3 regions of the Vibrio tapetis subsp. tapetis genome follow, and region 3 is predicted to be linked to each of the others. Evidence: riboswitches for the same ligand, from Rfam matches in the RefSeq annotation. Region 3 holds a riboswitch; each other region holds the start of a gene.
The links. Region 3 has a riboswitch for cobalamin ahead of VTAP4600_RS09865 (energy-coupling factor ABC transporter permease). Riboswitches for the same ligand answer to the same signal wherever they lie in the genome.
Positions count from the first base shown of each region.

Region 1: another riboswitch for cobalamin. It lies ahead of VTAP4600_RS23655 (cobalt-precorrin-5B (C(1))-methyltransferase); the one in region 3 lies ahead of VTAP4600_RS09865 (energy-coupling factor ABC transporter permease).
Region 2: another riboswitch for cobalamin. It lies ahead of VTAP4600_RS16200 (TonB-dependent receptor domain-containing protein); the one in region 3 lies ahead of VTAP4600_RS09865 (energy-coupling factor ABC transporter permease).

Region 1 is NZ_LT960612.1:1,486,451-1,492,256, reverse strand. It holds gene VTAP4600_RS23675 (cobalamin biosynthesis protein) at 1-58, opposite strand, end outside; gene cobI (precorrin-2 C(20)-methyltransferase) at 55-882, opposite strand; gene cbiE (precorrin-6y C5,15-methyltransferase (decarboxylating) subunit CbiE) at 995-2,263, opposite strand; gene VTAP4600_RS23660 (precorrin-8X methylmutase) at 2,287-2,940, opposite strand; gene VTAP4600_RS23655 (cobalt-precorrin-5B (C(1))-methyltransferase) at 3,029-4,210, opposite strand; gene VTAP4600_RS26035 (hypothetical protein) at 4,214-4,354, shown strand; cobalamin riboswitch at 4,488-4,688, opposite strand; gene VTAP4600_RS23650 (histidine phosphatase family protein) at 4,723-5,310, opposite strand; gene VTAP4600_RS23645 (DUF2700 domain-containing protein) at 5,591-5,806, shown strand, end outside.
Region 2 is NZ_LT960611.1:3,592,923-3,598,728, forward strand. It holds gene trmA (tRNA (uridine(54)-C5)-methyltransferase TrmA) at 1-1,007, opposite strand, end outside; cobalamin riboswitch at 1,175-1,413, shown strand; gene VTAP4600_RS16200 (TonB-dependent receptor domain-containing protein) at 1,483-3,363, shown strand; gene VTAP4600_RS16205 (Dph6-related ATP pyrophosphatase) at 3,422-4,096, shown strand; gene murI (glutamate racemase) at 4,144-4,944, shown strand; gene VTAP4600_RS16215 (RNA recognition motif domain-containing protein) at 4,910-5,365, opposite strand.
Region 3 is NZ_LT960611.1:2,225,224-2,231,029, reverse strand. It holds gene VTAP4600_RS09880 (GNAT family N-acetyltransferase) at 1-171, shown strand, start outside; gene VTAP4600_RS09875 (MATE family efflux transporter) at 237-1,580, opposite strand; gene VTAP4600_RS09870 (LysR family transcriptional regulator) at 1,681-2,619, shown strand; gene VTAP4600_RS09865 (energy-coupling factor ABC transporter permease) at 2,668-3,345, opposite strand; cobalamin riboswitch at 3,384-3,571, opposite strand; gene VTAP4600_RS09860 (BCCT family transporter) at 3,761-5,659, opposite strand; gene VTAP4600_RS09855 (putative quinol monooxygenase) at 5,767-5,806, opposite strand, start outside.

The DNA of each region.
Region 1 (5,806 bases), on a different replicon from region 3:
CTAACCGCTTGGCCTGCTTTGCTCCATTTAGAGTGATGGCGTAGATGGCTATTTTCATGCGGCTTCGTCCTTGCTTACCCCATTGCGCTCACTCACAGGTTCTATCGCTGAATCTAACGCCTTACATTTTTGCGCCTCGGATGTGCCGCGTAATACGCCTCTGCGTGAACGAATAGAGATTTGAACCATAGAGAAGTAGCGGTTTTCTTCCGGTACGTCACTGAGGTTGCAGTAAATTTCTTGTTTATCTGTTGTTGCGTGAGATACGTAAGTTGCACACTCCAGTAGATCAAGTTTGGTTAGCTGTTCGATCAATTTAGGAATAACACGACCCGCTTTGATGAGCATGATTGTGTCGAACTCTTTAGACAGGCGCTCTAAGCATTCAATACCCCATGTTGCTGGTACAACACAAAAGCGCTCTTGACCATCCGCCAAAGGGATTTGAGTCTGAGACGGAATCGCAGTAATCGACGTAATGCCCGGAATGATTTCACTTTTTAATGCAGGTAGTAGCTCTGCAAGTTCTTCTTGAAGATACGCCCACGTGCTATACACCGATGGATCCCCCTCGGTTGCAAACGCCACTGACTTACCTTGCTTAAGATACTCAGCCAGAGTTTCTGCCGCTTTACGCCATGCTGGCATGTTGATGCTAGGATCTCGAGTCATTGGAAAATGCAGGTAACAAATTTGCCCCTGCATATCGCTTTCTTCTAGAACACCAGCAACAATCTGCTTTGCGAATGAATGATTAGAACCTAAGTCTTTCTCGGGAAAAGCCACCACATCCACTTCAGATAACAAGCGATGCGCTTTTAGCGTTAACAGTTCGCTGTCACCTGTTCCGACTCCGATGGCGTACATAGTTCCTAATGTCATGATTTACTTTCTCTTAATATTCTGTTGTTTTGCCTTGCGAAAGTGGAGACCTCGCAGGCTTGAATTTGTGACGGTCACACTCGGTTTGGTCGAGTGCTGCTGTTGTTCTTTTCTATTTGTTAAAGATGAACAGGTGGATGGGGTTATCCGCTTGATAACGGGTGTAATGCGCTAAAGGCACCCCATTTGAAATCGATACCAACTGCACCTGTACGGCAACACCATGACGTTTTGCCCAACTGTAGATTTCAGATACGGAATCTACAGTTACCGCCGATGCCACTAATACGCCCTTATTGGCGAGCCGTTGCCAAACGGTATCCAAAATGCTGTCCATTTGCCCACGACTGCCGCCAATAAACACACTAGATGGCTGCGGTAAGTCATCTAACCCTAACGGGGCTTTTTGTTTCACTAACGTCACGTTATCGGTACTGTGCGCTTGAATGTTCGCTTCAATCGACGGGTAGCAATCGGGGTTGGACTCAAGGGTAAACACCTGACCTTGAGCGCATTGTTTAGCGGCTTCTATCGCGACGGAGCCCGAACCTGTGCCTATATCCCACACCACATCCGTTGGTTTGATTCGCATGCTACACAATGCTAAATGGCGTACTGATTGCTTTGTGATCAGGCCACGTTTTGGCATGCGTTTTTCAAAATCATCATCGCTCGCGTACTGGCCTAACCCACCCCATGCTTGAATATCGGGATTTAGGTGGCGCTTCAATATCACGACATTAAGGGAGTCAAATTCACGCTCCGACTCTGCCAGTGAAGAGACCGTCCACTCGGATATATTTTCCGTGGTTCCACCTAAGTTTTCTGCTACCCAAACCTGCCAATTCGCGTTATTAAATTTCAGTAAATGATTGGCAATGCGAGCCGGGTGGTTCTGTTTGTCTGTTAATAGGCAAAACAAATCACCCTGCTGCATTTGACTGGACAGCCCTTGAATTGAGCCGTAATGTTGGGATCGTCCATGCAGTGAAACGGATTTTGCATCCTGCCAAGCAAGGCCAATGCGGCTGCAAGCTAATTGCATAGAACTTGGAGAAGGAATAAAGCGCAGTTCATCATTGGGTAAACGTTTTAATAATGTGCTGCCGATGCCAAAGAACAAAGGATCACCAGAAGCCAACACAACCACACCGCCTTCTTCGCTTTCTTCCAGTACTTGAGCAAGCCATGTCGAAAAGCCGACCTCCATGTTCAGTACCGTACCCTTGAATTGGGGAAACCATTCAAGTAAGCGCGTGTTACCTGCTAATACACGAGCCTTTTCTACCCTGTTTACCGCTCTGCTCGTCAAGCTTAAACAGCCATCTTCCGGCACGCCGATAACCGTCACAGCCGCTTCTTTTTGCTCAATACACACCATCTAGATGATCTCCTATCTGGCAATTAAATAGATTGAGCAAGCAGGGCATGAATGGTCGACACCACTAATGGACTGCCGCCTTTACGCCCTAAACTCGCAATGAACGGCACTTTATTTTGTTCGTATAGAGCTTGTTTTGACTCGTCTGCCTTTACAAAGCCGACAGGAATACCAATCACCAACGCAGGTTTTACTTCGCCCACCTCGATCATTCTTAGTAGCTCTAACAATGCCGTGGGTGCGTTACCGACGCCAACGATTGCGCCGTCAAGTAACCCATTATCGCGAGCGTATTGCATAGAATGGATTGCACGCGTTTGTCCCGTTGCTTTTGCATCACGAATGACATCTGGATGAGATATAAAACAACTCGCTTCATTGCCAAAGTGATTGAGTCTTGGCTTATTTAAGCCCGTGACGATCATGCTCACATCGGTAATGATGGGTGCGCCCGATTGCAACGCGGCAATACCCGATGCCACGGCATCGTCACTAAATTTAAACAAATCAGCGTATTCAAAATCGCCGGTGGTATGAATGGCGCGACGAACAATGTTCCATTGCTCTGCAGTAAAGCAATGACCACCATGAAAGCGTTCGATTTCGTCATCAATAATGGTGAACGAATCACTCTCTATTTGACGGCCTTGCTGAGTCATTTGACGCATCTTTTCCATTTCACTATTCCTTAATTTTGTTCATCAACCGTGTGACTATTCCAAACGCTCATATCTCAATTTCCCCATAGCTTTTTCTTCCCCCGCCTTATGCCTTAAGCCCTAAGCCTTGAACACAATATTTCGCCAACAATTCACCATTAAAATCAATCAGTCGATATTCAATTGTCACCGCATGTTTAACGTACACAGCAGCATGCTCCGCTGCTTGTTGGCATAAAAGGTCTAAAAAAGGTTGGTGGTTGGTTTCTCGCCATAAATCCAACACGTGTCTTCCGGTGTTTGCTTGGCGTATTTGCGCGCATGCATCGGCATCGAGTTTGGATTGCACGGCTAGGTCAGCAAGCAGAGAAAAATCAATCGCACGGCCTGATACGTGTGTCATCATATGACCGGCCACCATTTTGGCGAGCTTACCAATCATGGCGACAACGGTTACTTTTGGTACTTCGTAGCGTTTCGATGCTCGTAGCCCCACTCCAACAAAATCACCCGCTTGAATAAAACAAAGTGAATCAAGTGTTGGCAGCATGGTCATGGCGGATTTTTCAGAGCGAGATCCGGTAGTCAGCACAACGTGGCGCTGGCCGTTCGTTTGCGCAATTTGTACCGACTGCCTAACAGAGGCGGAAAACGCCGACGTTGAATAGGGTTTCACAGTACCACGAGTACCCAGAATGGATATCCCGCCTATCAAACCAAGTCTCGGACCTATGGTTTGCTTGGCGCGCTCTACGCCATCAGGTACGCGGATTTCTAAACGCATGCCTTGTGCCAACTTCAGCTCTTGGGAGGCCTGAGCCCATTCTAAAAGTGCCATGTCCTGAATATTACGTAGCGGCACAGGATTAATGGCCGCCACACCAACAGGAAGCTCTAAGCCTGGTAAGGTGACTCTTGCCACCCCCACACCACCATCAACCTCAAACCCGGGCTTCTCACCCCAAGTTGAATAACATTGAACTTCAGCGTCGTGGGTGCAATCTGGGTCATCGCCAGCGTCTTTAATGACACCCGTCAGTACGCCCTGCGGGGTAATATCAAATCGCTGTAATGCAAATGTCGCGGGTTCGCCGTTTGGGAGAGTAATTGTGATGTGTTCAAGAGGCGTGTTGTGCAATAAACCATAGACGGCAGCTCGACTCGCGGCAGCAGCGCATGCGCCCGTCGTAAAACCAGTTCGAAGATCCGAACGATTTTTAGAGCGCTTGACTTTGGTTACTGAGGACTGGAGCCCCGTAGGCTTAGTTACCGAAGACGGAGTTACCATGGGTTGGGTTCCCATAAGCAAACGCTCGCTCTAACGCTTAAAAAAGCGCAAGCTCGTTGTAAAATAGCAATGGGTAAAGTCGATAAAAATGTGTGTAACACCGCGCTATTGTCTCGCCTGTCTGTCTCGTTCGTCGGCCTATAAAAGCGTCAAAACCGTGAGTTACAGAAAGTCGAATACTGCCGCGCCCTGCTATAATTTAAAGACAATTATGCAGTAAATTTGGCTTTCACTGAGTAGCCCCGCCCAGTATTCGAAAATTCCATGTCCTTTGCAGATGATGCAAAGGTTAGTAACAGGTATTCTGACTCACGACTAAAACGCATTATCGCCTTCCCAACTCACGATCTTAGAGTCAGTGGCCTTGATAATACTCATCGCATACAGCTGCGGGTACAGTTTAGGATTCTCACCTAATTCCCTGCTCAACGTCCGTTGAGGTCTTGTAAAACAAAACATTACTTATAATAACCAGATGGATTGTAATGGATATGACGAGAACTATAAACCGATTATTTGATTGATTTCATATCTAACAATGTAATTTGACCGTTTTCCGGTATGCCCTCGCCAATTTCCCAGCCTTTTCGCCCATGTGCAAGATTAAGCGCGGTTCGTATCCATTCTCCGTGGCTTACGACCCAAACCGTTTCAAATGGGTGTCTCTTTATTAACGTATTCAGAAAACTCGCAATACGTGATTCAAAGTCCGAATCTGATTCCGCCCCATACTTATTACCAAAGGGTTGATCAAAACGCCGATGGTAGCAATCCCAATAGACTTGATTGGTTACCTGCTTACCCTCTAATTCGCCAAAACGCCTTTCGCGAACGTTGTCATTAGGAATAAGGTAACCATTCACTTGGTTTGCGATAATTCGAGCCGAAGACAAGGCTCGGCCTAAATCACTGCAATAGATAGGAGGATGCGAAGGTTGATGTTCAGTCTTAGCTAAATGAACCGCACGGGAAAAATCAACATTTTGGAAGTGACGCTTCCCAGAAGCGCTGAGTTTACTGTCTTTCCACCCCTGCAATTTCGATTCTAAATTCCATTGCGTTTTTGCATGGCGAACAAGGAGGATACGAGTTTGCGACATTCAGCCTGATCTCGGTTGAGTAATGAGCGTAAATTTAGCGAGAACAATAAAGTTACACCTCAATAAAGTAAAGGGGTTATCCGCTTATTCTGGTTCCTACGGACATACCAATGGCAAGCTCTCTAGTACTCATTATCAACATCGGTCACCTGCAAATAGATCCGTTGTAAGAATTCACTGATTAAAACTTACTTATCACTCGCAACTTTTTCCTAACTCTGAATCGATATAAGGAATATGTGTTAGGTTTCACTCATTTATACTATGAGGCTGATTAAGTATGAAATCTATGTACCTATCTAGATGCTTTTTTGGGCTATTAATACTCGCCAATTCAATTCGAACCTATTTCCCTTCAAATTCACTGCGTGAGAGTTACTTTGAATTTACAGATATTTTCCAGTTTCCTATTATCCTTTTCACTTTAATCGCGCTATTTGGCCTCGCCTATAACAAAGACGTTTTTACCCACAACACTTATCGTGTAATTGCTGTT
Region 2 (5,806 bases), 1.4 Mb from region 3:
TCTAAGTTCTCTTTTAGTGTTTCAGGGTTACAAGAGATGTACATAATACGCTCGTATCCTTGCACCATTTTACAGGTGTCAATGTCCATACCAGAGCGAGGTGGATCAACAAAGATGGTGTTGCAGTTGTAGCTGCTTAAATCGATGTTTTGCTGTTTCAAGCGGCGGAACTCTCGTTTACCTTCCATTGCTTGAGTAAAATCTTCTGCTGACATGCGAACAATCTGAACGTTGTCTATTTTATTAGCCGCAATATTAAATTGTGCTGAGTCAACGGATGGTTTCGCCAGTTCAGTCGCCAGAACGCGTTCAAAATTTTGCGCAAGAGCCAGAGAAAAGTTGCCATTGCCACAGTAAAGCTCAAGTAAATCGCCTTGACTGTCTTGGGTGCAATCGACAGCCCACTCCAACATCTTCTGAGCAACGATGCCATTAGGTTGAGTAAAGCTGTTTTCTACTTGTTGGTAGATGTAGCTGTCACCGTTCACGTTGAGCTTTTCAATCACGTAGTCTTGATCGAGTACGATTTTCATTTTACGAGCACGGCCAATCAAATTCAAATTGAAGCCTTCGTCGTTAAGGCGCTGTTTTAGTGCTTTAGCATCGGCGATCCAAGCATCATCCAACTGGCGGTGATAAAGCAGTGACACAAGGATCTCACCGCTTAATGTCGATAAGAAATCCACTTGGAATAATTTATGACGTAGGGTCGGGTTGTCTTTCATCGCATCAATGATCAGTGGCATTAAGTCATTAATAAGACGACTTGCGGCAGGGAATTGATCAACGCGATACTTTTCCTTGGTTTCTTGATTGAACATGGCGTAGTACATGTCGTCACCGTCATGCCAAACACGAAATTCAGCGCGCATGCGATAATGTTGTTCTGGTGATTCGAAAACTTCTAATTCAGGCACGTTATAAGGTGCAAACATCTGCGTAAGACGTTCGGTTTTCTCTTCCAGTTGCTCGCGGTAGCGGTCTGGGTTCACATCAAGTGTTGCCATGAGGTCATGCCTATTGGTTTCTAGAAACAAGGAGCGCAGATTTTATTCAATCCACTTCGTTTGTCCAGTTTTGCGTGATTTTAGTGTCTAAATTCAACATATAGACGGGTGCAGTTAACATAATAGCTTATAGCAATAACATCTAGACAACAGACACAGGTCACACTACTATCCGTACCCATGCTGGTGGCCCATAGATGAACATTGTTTCAATGCTTCAGATTGTGAGCCTGAAAAGGGAATCTGGTGAAAATCCAGAACTGACGCGCAGCGGTAATAGAGAACGAATACCTTGGGTAAGACCCGAACACTGTTTAGCTTGCTAAGTGGGAAGTGAGGTACTAGGCGCTTATAGTTTATAGGCATGCTCTTAAGTCCGAATATCTGCCAGTAAATAAAAACACCTAATGTACCTATAAAAAAACAATTAACGGGCATTGGGTGAGGATTTCTCGCGAATTTAGGACTCTAAATAATGAACAAAACAGTTTTAGCGGCCGCAGTGGCGTCGCTGATGACACACATCCCTACATCTTTCGCACAAGAAGCGGCAGATTCCACTCCAAAATCTCAAACTCAAGAAACCATGGTCGTGACAGCGAACCGTTTTGAGCAGCCAGTAGGAAAAGTGACTGCAACAGTCGAGTATGTCACCAAAGATCAACTTGAAAACCTTCAAATAAAGTCTCTGTCAGAGGCTCTTGCGCTTTTGCCCGGAGTACAGGTTGCTCAGAATGGTGGCCGAGGCCAATCAAGTTCTGTTTATATTCGAGGCAGCGCATCTAATCATGTAGTGGTTCTTTATAACGGTGTACGAATAGGCAGCGCTACGACAGGAAGTGCTAACTTTACCGCGATACCTCTTGCTGGTGTAGAGAGAATCGAATTAGTTAAAGGTGCTAGAGCAGCAGTTTACGGAGCAGATGCTATTGGCGGTGTTATAAACATTATTACGAGCTCTGGTGCTAGTGAAAATACTGCAATTATTAAAGCGGGGCTGGGGTCAGACAAATATCGTCAGGCTGGTGCTGGATATAGCGGTAAGCTAGGGGATAAATCGTGGCTTAATCTGTCCGTAAATACTGAAGCGGCTGAAGGGTTTGATGTAGGCGGGACAGGACCAAGCCAACCAGATAACGATGGTTATAGTCGTAAGGACGTAAACTTTGAAGTCGGAACTCTTATTTCTGATTCTTGGTCGGCCAATTTTATGGGCTTCTATCATCATAGTAATAGTGACTATGAAAGCTATGATGGTAAGGCTCCTGATGAGCAAGAATCAGAGCTTTATAATTACGCAGGGTCAATTACTTACGATATAGGTCGCTTTAGTTCGGTTTTGTCGTTATCGACCAACAAAGATAGCAGTGATAATTTTGGTGGCACGACAAACGGAAGCCATCTTGTGACTAAAAGGCATGCTGCTAGTATCGTTAATATATATCGGATTAACGCTCAGTGGGTTATGAATGCAGGCTTAGATTTTACTCAGGACTCAGTCGCAGACTCAAATATTTATAGCAGCGGTAAGTATCAAAAATACGGAAAAACGGGTAGAAGTAATCAAGCTATATTTGTTTCATCTCTGTGGGGTTTTGATAGTACTCAGCTAGAAGCGAGTATTCGCCAAGATGGAAACAGTGTTTACGGTCAGAATACTACTTGGCAGTTAGGTGCGGGTTATCAGCTAAACCAAAATATTAGATTTGTAGCATCAGGCGGAACAGCATTCCAAGCACCAACCTATAATAATTTATATTGGCCTGGTTATGGGAATGAGGATTTACAGCCTGAAGAGTCACTTAACTTTGAAGCTGGCGCGGAAGTGTACACTGAATTAGCTGATTTTCGAGTGATTGGATACTCAAATACAATCACTAACTTGATTAATTATCAGTCTAAAGGTGAAGACCTTAAAAACTCCGACGCACATATTAAAGGAATCGAACTCAGTTCTACATTTGATACGGGTAATTTAAGTCACTCAGTATCAATGGATTTCTTAGATCATAAGAATAAAGTGAACGTTGCAGGCTGGGGCAAGCCGGAAGACATTCAAACTAAGAAGCTTAATCGCCGAGCAAATTTCGTGGCGAAGTGGTTTGTTAGCTATGAATATAATGCTATTCGGACGGATTTATCTTACCAATACCAAGGTAAGCGATTTGATGATACCAAAAACACAACGGAGCTAGCTCCTTATAGCTTGGTTAATTGGTCCTTGTCTTACCAAGTCGACCCTAATTGGGTAGTTCGAGCTAAAATTGATAACTTACTTAACGAGCAGTATGAAACAGCTTATAAGTATAACACTCAAGATCGTGCTTACTACTTAAATACAGCTTACCAATTCTAATTCGACCTAGAATATCAAAACCGCCTACGGGCGGTTTTTTCCTAAATGGAGATACCAAATGACCAAACCAAAAAGAGTGATCGTGAGCTGGTCATCAGGTAAAGACTCAACATTAACGCTGATCAAGCTACTAGAAGATCCGTGTTATCAGGTTATTGGGCTATACACCACTTATGTTGGTAACGAAGTCCCCTTTCAAGTAACGCCCATTGATGTCGTTGCAATGCAGGCTAAATTGACTGGCTTACCATTGATCACCATCGAATTACCTGAAGTCTTCCCGTCTAACGAGATCTACCAAACCAGCGTTGTTGAAGGTCTAGAACATTCGGGACTTGATATAGAAGCCGTCGCATTCGGTGACATGTTCTGCAATGGCATTGTGGAATACCGAAAGAGCTATATAGAAAAAGCGGGTTGGAAATGTGTATTTCCATTGTTAGGAATAGATAGCCAGCAACTCGCGAATGAAATCATAGATAGAAACATTAAAACCTTTCTCGTTACTACGGACAATGAGCGGTTACATAGGAGTTTCTGTGGGCAATGGTATAGCAAAACACTTCTTGAAGACTTACCTAGTGAAGTTGACTCTTGCGGTGAAAATGGTGAGTTTCACACATTAGTTACCAGCGCACCGTGTTTCGATGGCCATTTGAATGTTGTCTTCAATAACCTAGATTCTGGTGAACGCTTTACTCACCAAAGATACACGGCAAAGATTGGCGAATAGATAGTGAAGCAGTATGATTAGCTCGAATATTAAGAGCGAGTATAAAAGTGGCCACTCAAGATAGTAAAACTGTATTGGTGTTTGATTCAGGCGTCGGAGGGATTTCTGTATATCAGGAATTGTCACAGCTGCTTCCTCAGCTTAATTACGTCTATTTATTTGATAATGCCGCGTATCCATACGGTGAACTAGACCAATCGATATTGATTGAGCGAGTTTTGAAGCTTGTCTGTGAATTTGTTCGAGAACATAAAGTAGATATTGTGGTAATTGCTTGTAATACCGCGAGCACAATCGTACTGCCTCACTTGCGTCGTGAGCTCTCTATTCCTGTGGTTGGTGTTGTACCTGCAATTAAACCTGCGTCTCTTCTTTCTTCAAAGTGTATTGGTGTTATTGCTACTCCAGCAACCGTGACTCGACAATATACCCATGACCTAATTAAGAACTTTTCAGCGAATAAACCCGTCAAACTTGTAGGTTCGACAAGGCTGGTGGATCTAGCTGAAGAAAAGCTCAGAGGAAAAGCCGTCTCTTTAGATGAGCTGAGAGACATTCTTTCTGAACTCCAAGGAACCATTGATGTTGCGGTACTTGGCTGTACTCATTTCCCATTATTAAAAGAAGAAATTGGATTGGTACTAGGGCCTGACGTTGCTTTGATTGATTCGGGTGCTGCAATAGCAAGAAGGGTCGCTGAATTATTAGATATAAAGAGTGGTGGTAAGCAGGAATTAGAACATTTGATTTTTTCCAGTGCACCACCCTGGGAGAGTGATGCACTGAATCATGCATTAAAGCAAAGAGGATTCTCTAAGATTCAGATTCTTCCGACTCTGGATGTTTAGGATCGTTAGCAACGCGAACTTTTAAAGTGCGCTCCATATAATCCTTTTCATTTAAGCTAGAGATTATGTTCTTGGTGTCGTTACTAGCAACAACCACAAAACCAAATCCACGTCGCTTTCCTGTACGTTTATCTTTCATAAGGCGAACAGCGAACACTTGCCCATATTCAGAAAACAATTGGCGAACGTGAGATTCGTTTGCTTTATAAGGTAAGTTACCTACATATAGCGTGGTGGTAGCTGGTTTATCATCTTGTTCTTTCTTAGAAGAAGATGCAGGAGTTGAAAGTGAGAGAATAAGAGCGCAGGTAAATACACCAATAACAAAAGTTATTGCGGGAGACACTGCGATCTTGGAGAAAGCCACTGCACCTAGTACAGCGAGTGCGATGACGAGTAAGTACGATTTTTTTGAGTTCATATTCGAATACTACATTAGATTGTAAATTAAGAAGACGTATGCACTATTAACAAAATAGACACATGAATCTTACGTTTAACCTCGATGAAATTCCAACCAATTGATGTGATAGCCTTCAAATGTTGAAATTTTATTCGATAAACAAGCGATTGGTCTCTTTTTGACCGAACAGAATAAGATTTTAAAAAAAGGGTTGTCATCTTTTTAAAGCTCTCTATAATGCCGCCTCACTGACACGGAATGAGGCGCGAGTCACATTACGAAAGTCAGGGAGAGAAAAAGAAATCGAAAAGAATTCTTGACTCTCAAAATGGGAAGCGTATTATTCGCACCCCTAGCGGCAAGGCTTCAACGCTGAAATCGCTAAGCTCTTTAACAATTTAAACCTATCAATCTGTGTGGGCACTCGTTGATGATAATCAAAACGTTTTTACCTCGGTA
Region 3 (5,806 bases):
GTCGCAAGACAAAAAGGCTACGAAAAACTGTTTGCTTATGTTCGTAGCGATAATGAACGTGCCCTAGCAGCTTATAAAAAACAAGGTTTTGAAGTGGTTGGCATTGCGAAGAAACATGCCAAAATCCGTGACGTCTATGTGGATGAAGTCCTCATCGAAAAATTCTTGTAATCTGCTTCAGCCTTAAGCCTCAAGGCGGCCGAGGTATTGAATGATCGATGCTTGTGATTCTCGCCCTAAAATCCTTTAGAAACCGCTAAAGTGGCGGTGTCTTCTCCACGTATTGCTTTTACCAAGAGCATTAATAGTAAAACACCGGTAGCGGCCAAACCAATACCAATACCGGCCCAGATCCCACCTAGCCCATACTTATCGGCTAGCCACCAAGCGGCCGGTAAACCGACGACCCAATAGCCGATTGCCGTGAGCAGTGTTGGCGTGGCAACAATCTTCATTCCACGAAGTAGGTTTATCGCTAATAACTGCCAAGCGTCAACAATAAAACTCACCGCAACAATCCAAATGACCGCTGTTAATAGGTCGATCATCGCTTGATCCGTAAGACCAAAGAAAGTGGCAACTAACCCAGGCCATGCAATGAAGATGGCAGAGAAGACTAAGCTAATAATACTGACAAGAATAAAGCTCTTAAATACGGTGCGCTTGATGCCCTCTGAATTATCCGCTCCGAAGTCTCTCCCTACTAAAATAGCCGCCGCTTGAGAGAAGCCAAAGTTTACATTCCAAGTGAAGCTTAAACATTGCAATAGAATTTGATGCAGAGCGAGCGCGGCGATGCTGATTGTGCCAGCCATGAGTGTGCCACCATAAATGAGCCCATGCTCTAACAAAGCAGCGATGGCGATAGGCAATCCCATTTTTAATAGAGGGAGAGTGAGTTTAAGTGAATACTCGTTAAGGTTAAGCCAAGGTGCAAATTGCTGATATTGAGCATGACCAAAGACCCAAGACCCATAACCTAGCATGACAATCGCTGCAGCTAAGGCCGTACCTGCGCCTAAGCCAGCTAAGCCAAAACCGAGTGGAAAAGCGAGCAGGTAACTCACTGGAATATTGAGAGCAACGGTTGCAACCGACATCAACATAATGGAGCGAGCATTACCAAGCGCACTGGTCAATCCGCGAAGTACTAAAAGAAGCAGCGATGGCAGCATCGACCATTTCAGCGCATCAACGTATTCCATTGCAAGGTCTATGATTTCTTGAGGTTGCTGAGCCAATGCAAGCACATTAGGTGCAAAAGCAAAAAGTGACAACAGAACAACCGAGAGAATCACAGACAACAAGACAGCCCCTTTGATCGCAAGACGGATTTGTTGATTGCCAAACTCGGGTCTCGATATGCGCTGCCCATACGCAATGGCGATGAGGTTAGCCACACAGCCCACGGTGCTACTCGCAATCATAAAAATGAGAAAGAATACAGATGCCCCTAAGCCACCGGCAGCAATGGCGCTAACACTAATGCGAGACATCATCCAAACATCAGTTAATACCAATGCCATAGCAATAAGTTGGGAGATAACCAAAGGGAATGCGAGAGAGAGAATGTTTTTCATGAAAGCTCCAAGTTGAATTCGGAACTTTAGATGATTAACTATTCGCACTCAATTAATATTTATGCCACTCTGGTATTCCCTAAAGGAATGCGAATTTAATATGACGCCATACACAAATTTGCCATACTCACATAATGGCTTGAAAGCATTTGAATCTGTCGCTCGATTTATGAGTTTTACTCAAGCCGCTGATGAGTTGAATGTGACTCAAAGCGCCGTCAGCAGGCAAGTAAAGCAATTAGAGCAAGACTTAAATACGCAATTGATCGAGCGTAAACATCGTTCTATTGAATTGACAATTGAAGGGCTGCAGTTATTTCAAGCCTTGCGAGAGAGTTACTTATCGCTTGAAACGTTGCTCTCCTCTTGGCAAGAACCAAAACGAAAGCGTATTGTGATTAAAGCGACGCTCAGTTTTGCCACGCGGATTCTGATTTCAAAAGTAAGAGAATTAAACGAACGTTACCCTGAGCATGAGATTGTGATCATTCCTTCTATTGAAGAAGATGAGTGCTTAGAAACGCCAGATTACGATTTATTGATATTCCATACTCGCATTCGAGAGCGTTATCAGGGGAGAAGTAATATGTTCTTTTTACGAGACGAATATATGGCTCCTGTGTGCGCATCTAACGCTGGGGATGTGGCTTCGATATTGGCGATGCCACGGATTCACTCAACGCTTGATCACCATGACTGGAAAGTGTGGTTGGCTGAGGAAAAAAGAGAAACTCTGCATCCTGTAAGAAATACCACCTTCTTTACTTTAGATCTCGCGTTAAGTGCTTGCTTATCAGGGCAGGGGGCGACCGTGACGGATTTGTTGTTAATCTTGCCGGAACTTGAGCGTGAATACTTCTGTTGCCCGGAAGGGGTAAGAGTACAAAATAGTGCGTGGCAATATTTGGGTCATCAGCGAACTCATACGCCAGAGATCAATGACCTGATCGAGTGGTTAAAACTAGAGACAGAAAAAGAATTGATGCAGCTAAAGCGGTTAGCGAATAAAAATAGTTGGAGCGGCGTGGTTTCCGATTAGTGAAAAACTGAAGCGTCCACGGAGCACAATGTGGTCCGTGAATCACTATTAGACTTCGTTATATAAGCGTTGTGTAATGAATAAAGAGTGTTTGTTTGCATTTGCAAATTTGGCGATAGCCAATATTCCTAAATCGATGAAGGGTTCAATCAGAATAACGCTCATGTAAGCGAGCCCAAAGCTGGCAATAGACTGCATGTTTTCTGCGCCCATTCCTTGACCGTACAGCGCCCAAAATGCCACCCAAATGACAATACCGCCCTGATAAGAAACCGAGAGTTTAAATGCTTGGTTGAATGTCAGATCAACGTATGCGGTTTGTTTGTGAATGACTTTTCTTGCCAGTAAAGACATGGCAAAAAGTGGGACGAGTAACGTGGTTACATTCATACCAAATTGGGGTAAATCGAAGGGGGCGAACAAAAAACCTTGAACTAACAATCCAAAAACTAGGCCAATTCCCGTCGCCGCTGCTCCAAAGATTAGAAACAGAGTCGAGCCGAGTATTAGATGGACTTCAGAGACACCAATCGCATGGTGAGGTAATACTTCGAAACAGCCAAAGACCAGCAGCGTGGTCACTAATGAGCGCAACGCTAGCGAAAGTGCCCCTCGGATATTCATTTCTTGCCAGTAAATTGTGGCGAGATAGCCTAACGCGCCCGTTGCGGTGGCGTAACTTAGTATGATTTTTTCTGGGCTGACAAGCCCCGGTTCAATATGCACAGTAAAGCTCCTTGGTTTTACATCCCCGTAAAACAGCCGTGAGTATGTGGGATTGAGTCAGTCTTCGGACTTAGCGCTACAAACAGCCTTCCCAGCCAGTGTGCCAGTGGCAAGTTATTGATTCTTCCATGATGCGCGTACCGTTGCGGGGGCAGTGACTATAAAACTCATCCTGAGTTACCAGTCTTCCTATGGCAATGATGCCACTCAATCCCTTGATGTTGAAAGTAAACTTTCCGTTGCAGTATATTCCCAGGCTAAATAATTATGATGATATCAATCAACAAATACGTTGTCTGGCTCAATGAAGTCGCGAAAGTTATATGGGGTGAGTAAGAAAATAGGGGGGGATGAAAAGATCTCGGATGAGATGAATAAGGCCAGACGGCGAGCTACGTCTGACCTTATCGAGCACTTAAGCCTGAATTAGAGCGGCATCAGCAACGATTTTGTTGAAGTCCATTCGTGCAGCTTGCGCTTTTTCAGACAATTCTTGTTTGCTGGTTTTAGCCTCCAGCACTCTATCAAGTAGAGATTGCAGTTCAGTCTTCATCTCTGCAGGCAAATGATGATCTTCAAATTCACCCACCTCGCAATGCTCTAAGGCATAAGCTCGAATACGTTTTCTCATGTTCATCACATCGGTCAGGGCTTCGCGCTCGTACTCTGCGGCTTCTTGCGCGGCATCACGACTTTTCTCAAAGCGAGCCAAGGCCATTCCTTCTGCTGACCACGGATCCATCTCTGGCAGCTCTTCAATGTTAATGGTTGGTTCGACATAATCTTCTTGATGGCGAAGATCTAGGGAGGTAGCCCTAACCGCCGAAATCATTAGCATCACAGAGATACCCAGTAGAGGCAGCCCGCCTACGATTGCGGCCGTTTGCAGGGTGCTTAATCCACCGAGGAACATTAATACCGTCGGTAAAAGAGACAGCGTAAATGCCCAGAATAGTCGGTTCCAACGCATTGGTTCTTCCGTCACATCGTTCTGAACTACTGAAGCCAAAATGTAGGAGATCGAATCGAATGTGGTCGCGGTAAAAATCACACATAACAGGGTAAATACTGCAATGACAAGGGTGCTCATTGGCAGTTGGTCTAACATAGAGAAAATAGCTTTAGTTGCCCCTTGGTTGTTCAAAATCTCGACGACGTCTAACTGCCCTGAAAGCTGCAAAGACAAACCGTAGTTGCCTAAAATCATAAAGAATAAGAAGCAACCTAATGAACCAAAGAAAATGGAACCCGATACCATTTGCTTAATTGTGCGGCCGCGCGAAATACGAGCAACAAACAACCCCATGCTTGGTGCGAAAACTAACCACCATGCCCAGTAGAAAATGGTCCAATCTTGTGGGAAATGGGTATTGTCAAAGGTGCCATAGCCACCGAAAGGTTCGGCCCATGTTGCCATAACGAAGAAATTAGAAAGCATACGGCCGAGTGAATCTAGACCGGTTTCTAACATGAAAATAGTGGGCCCAACCGCAAGGACGAAGCCAAGTAAGCCCATGGCTCCCCAGAAGTTGATATTGCTAAGGATCTTAATGCCTTTCTCAAGCCCAGCGTAAGAGGAGTAAGCGAAGATTGCTGTACACACCAATAACACCGCGATTTGGCTGATGGTTGTTTGTGGGATACCAAATAAGTGGTGCAGACCCTCACCAATTAATGGGGCCGCTAGACCCAATGTCGTGGCAGCACCACCAAGTAAGCCAAAAATAAACAGCACATCAATGAGTTTGCCTAATGGGCCTTTACTGCGTTCTTCACCCAAAACCGGCATTAATGCACTGGATACCTTTAATACAGGTTGTTTACGGACATAGAAAAAATACGCGATAGGCAGAGCAGGGATCAAATAGATAGACCACGCAATAGGGCCCCAGTGAAATAGGCCATAAGTTGCGGCCCAGCGAACGGCTTCTTCACTGCCGGGTTCTAGTTGAAATGGCGGTGATTGATAGTAATAAGCCCACTCGATACAACCCCAATAAAGAATACTGGCGCCGATACCACCGCAAAATAGCATTGCAGCCCATGATGCGGTTGCGAATTCAGGTTTTTCGTCAGCATCGCCTAGTTTGATTTGGCCCATGTCACTAAATATGACGTATATCATAAAGAAGAAAGCACTGATCCCAAGGGCAAGGTAAAGAAACCCAAGTTTGTCAGTCATGAACGTTTTGGCGATCGCGATCCAGTGTGCTCCTTGTTCAGGAAACATGATTAAAGGAAGGGTAACGGTAATTAAAAGGGCGATGGCACCGAAAAAAGTCGGCTTATCAATAAGCGCAAAAGGTTTGCTCACGGTAGATATCCATTAATAAGAATAGATTATTATGGAGCTTATGGGGAGTTATCGACAAACACAGTTATTTGTTGAAAGGATAAACAACTGTGTTTGGTATTTGATACTTAGGCAGCCAGTTCGTTGTAGAAAATGATCTCTGGTTCC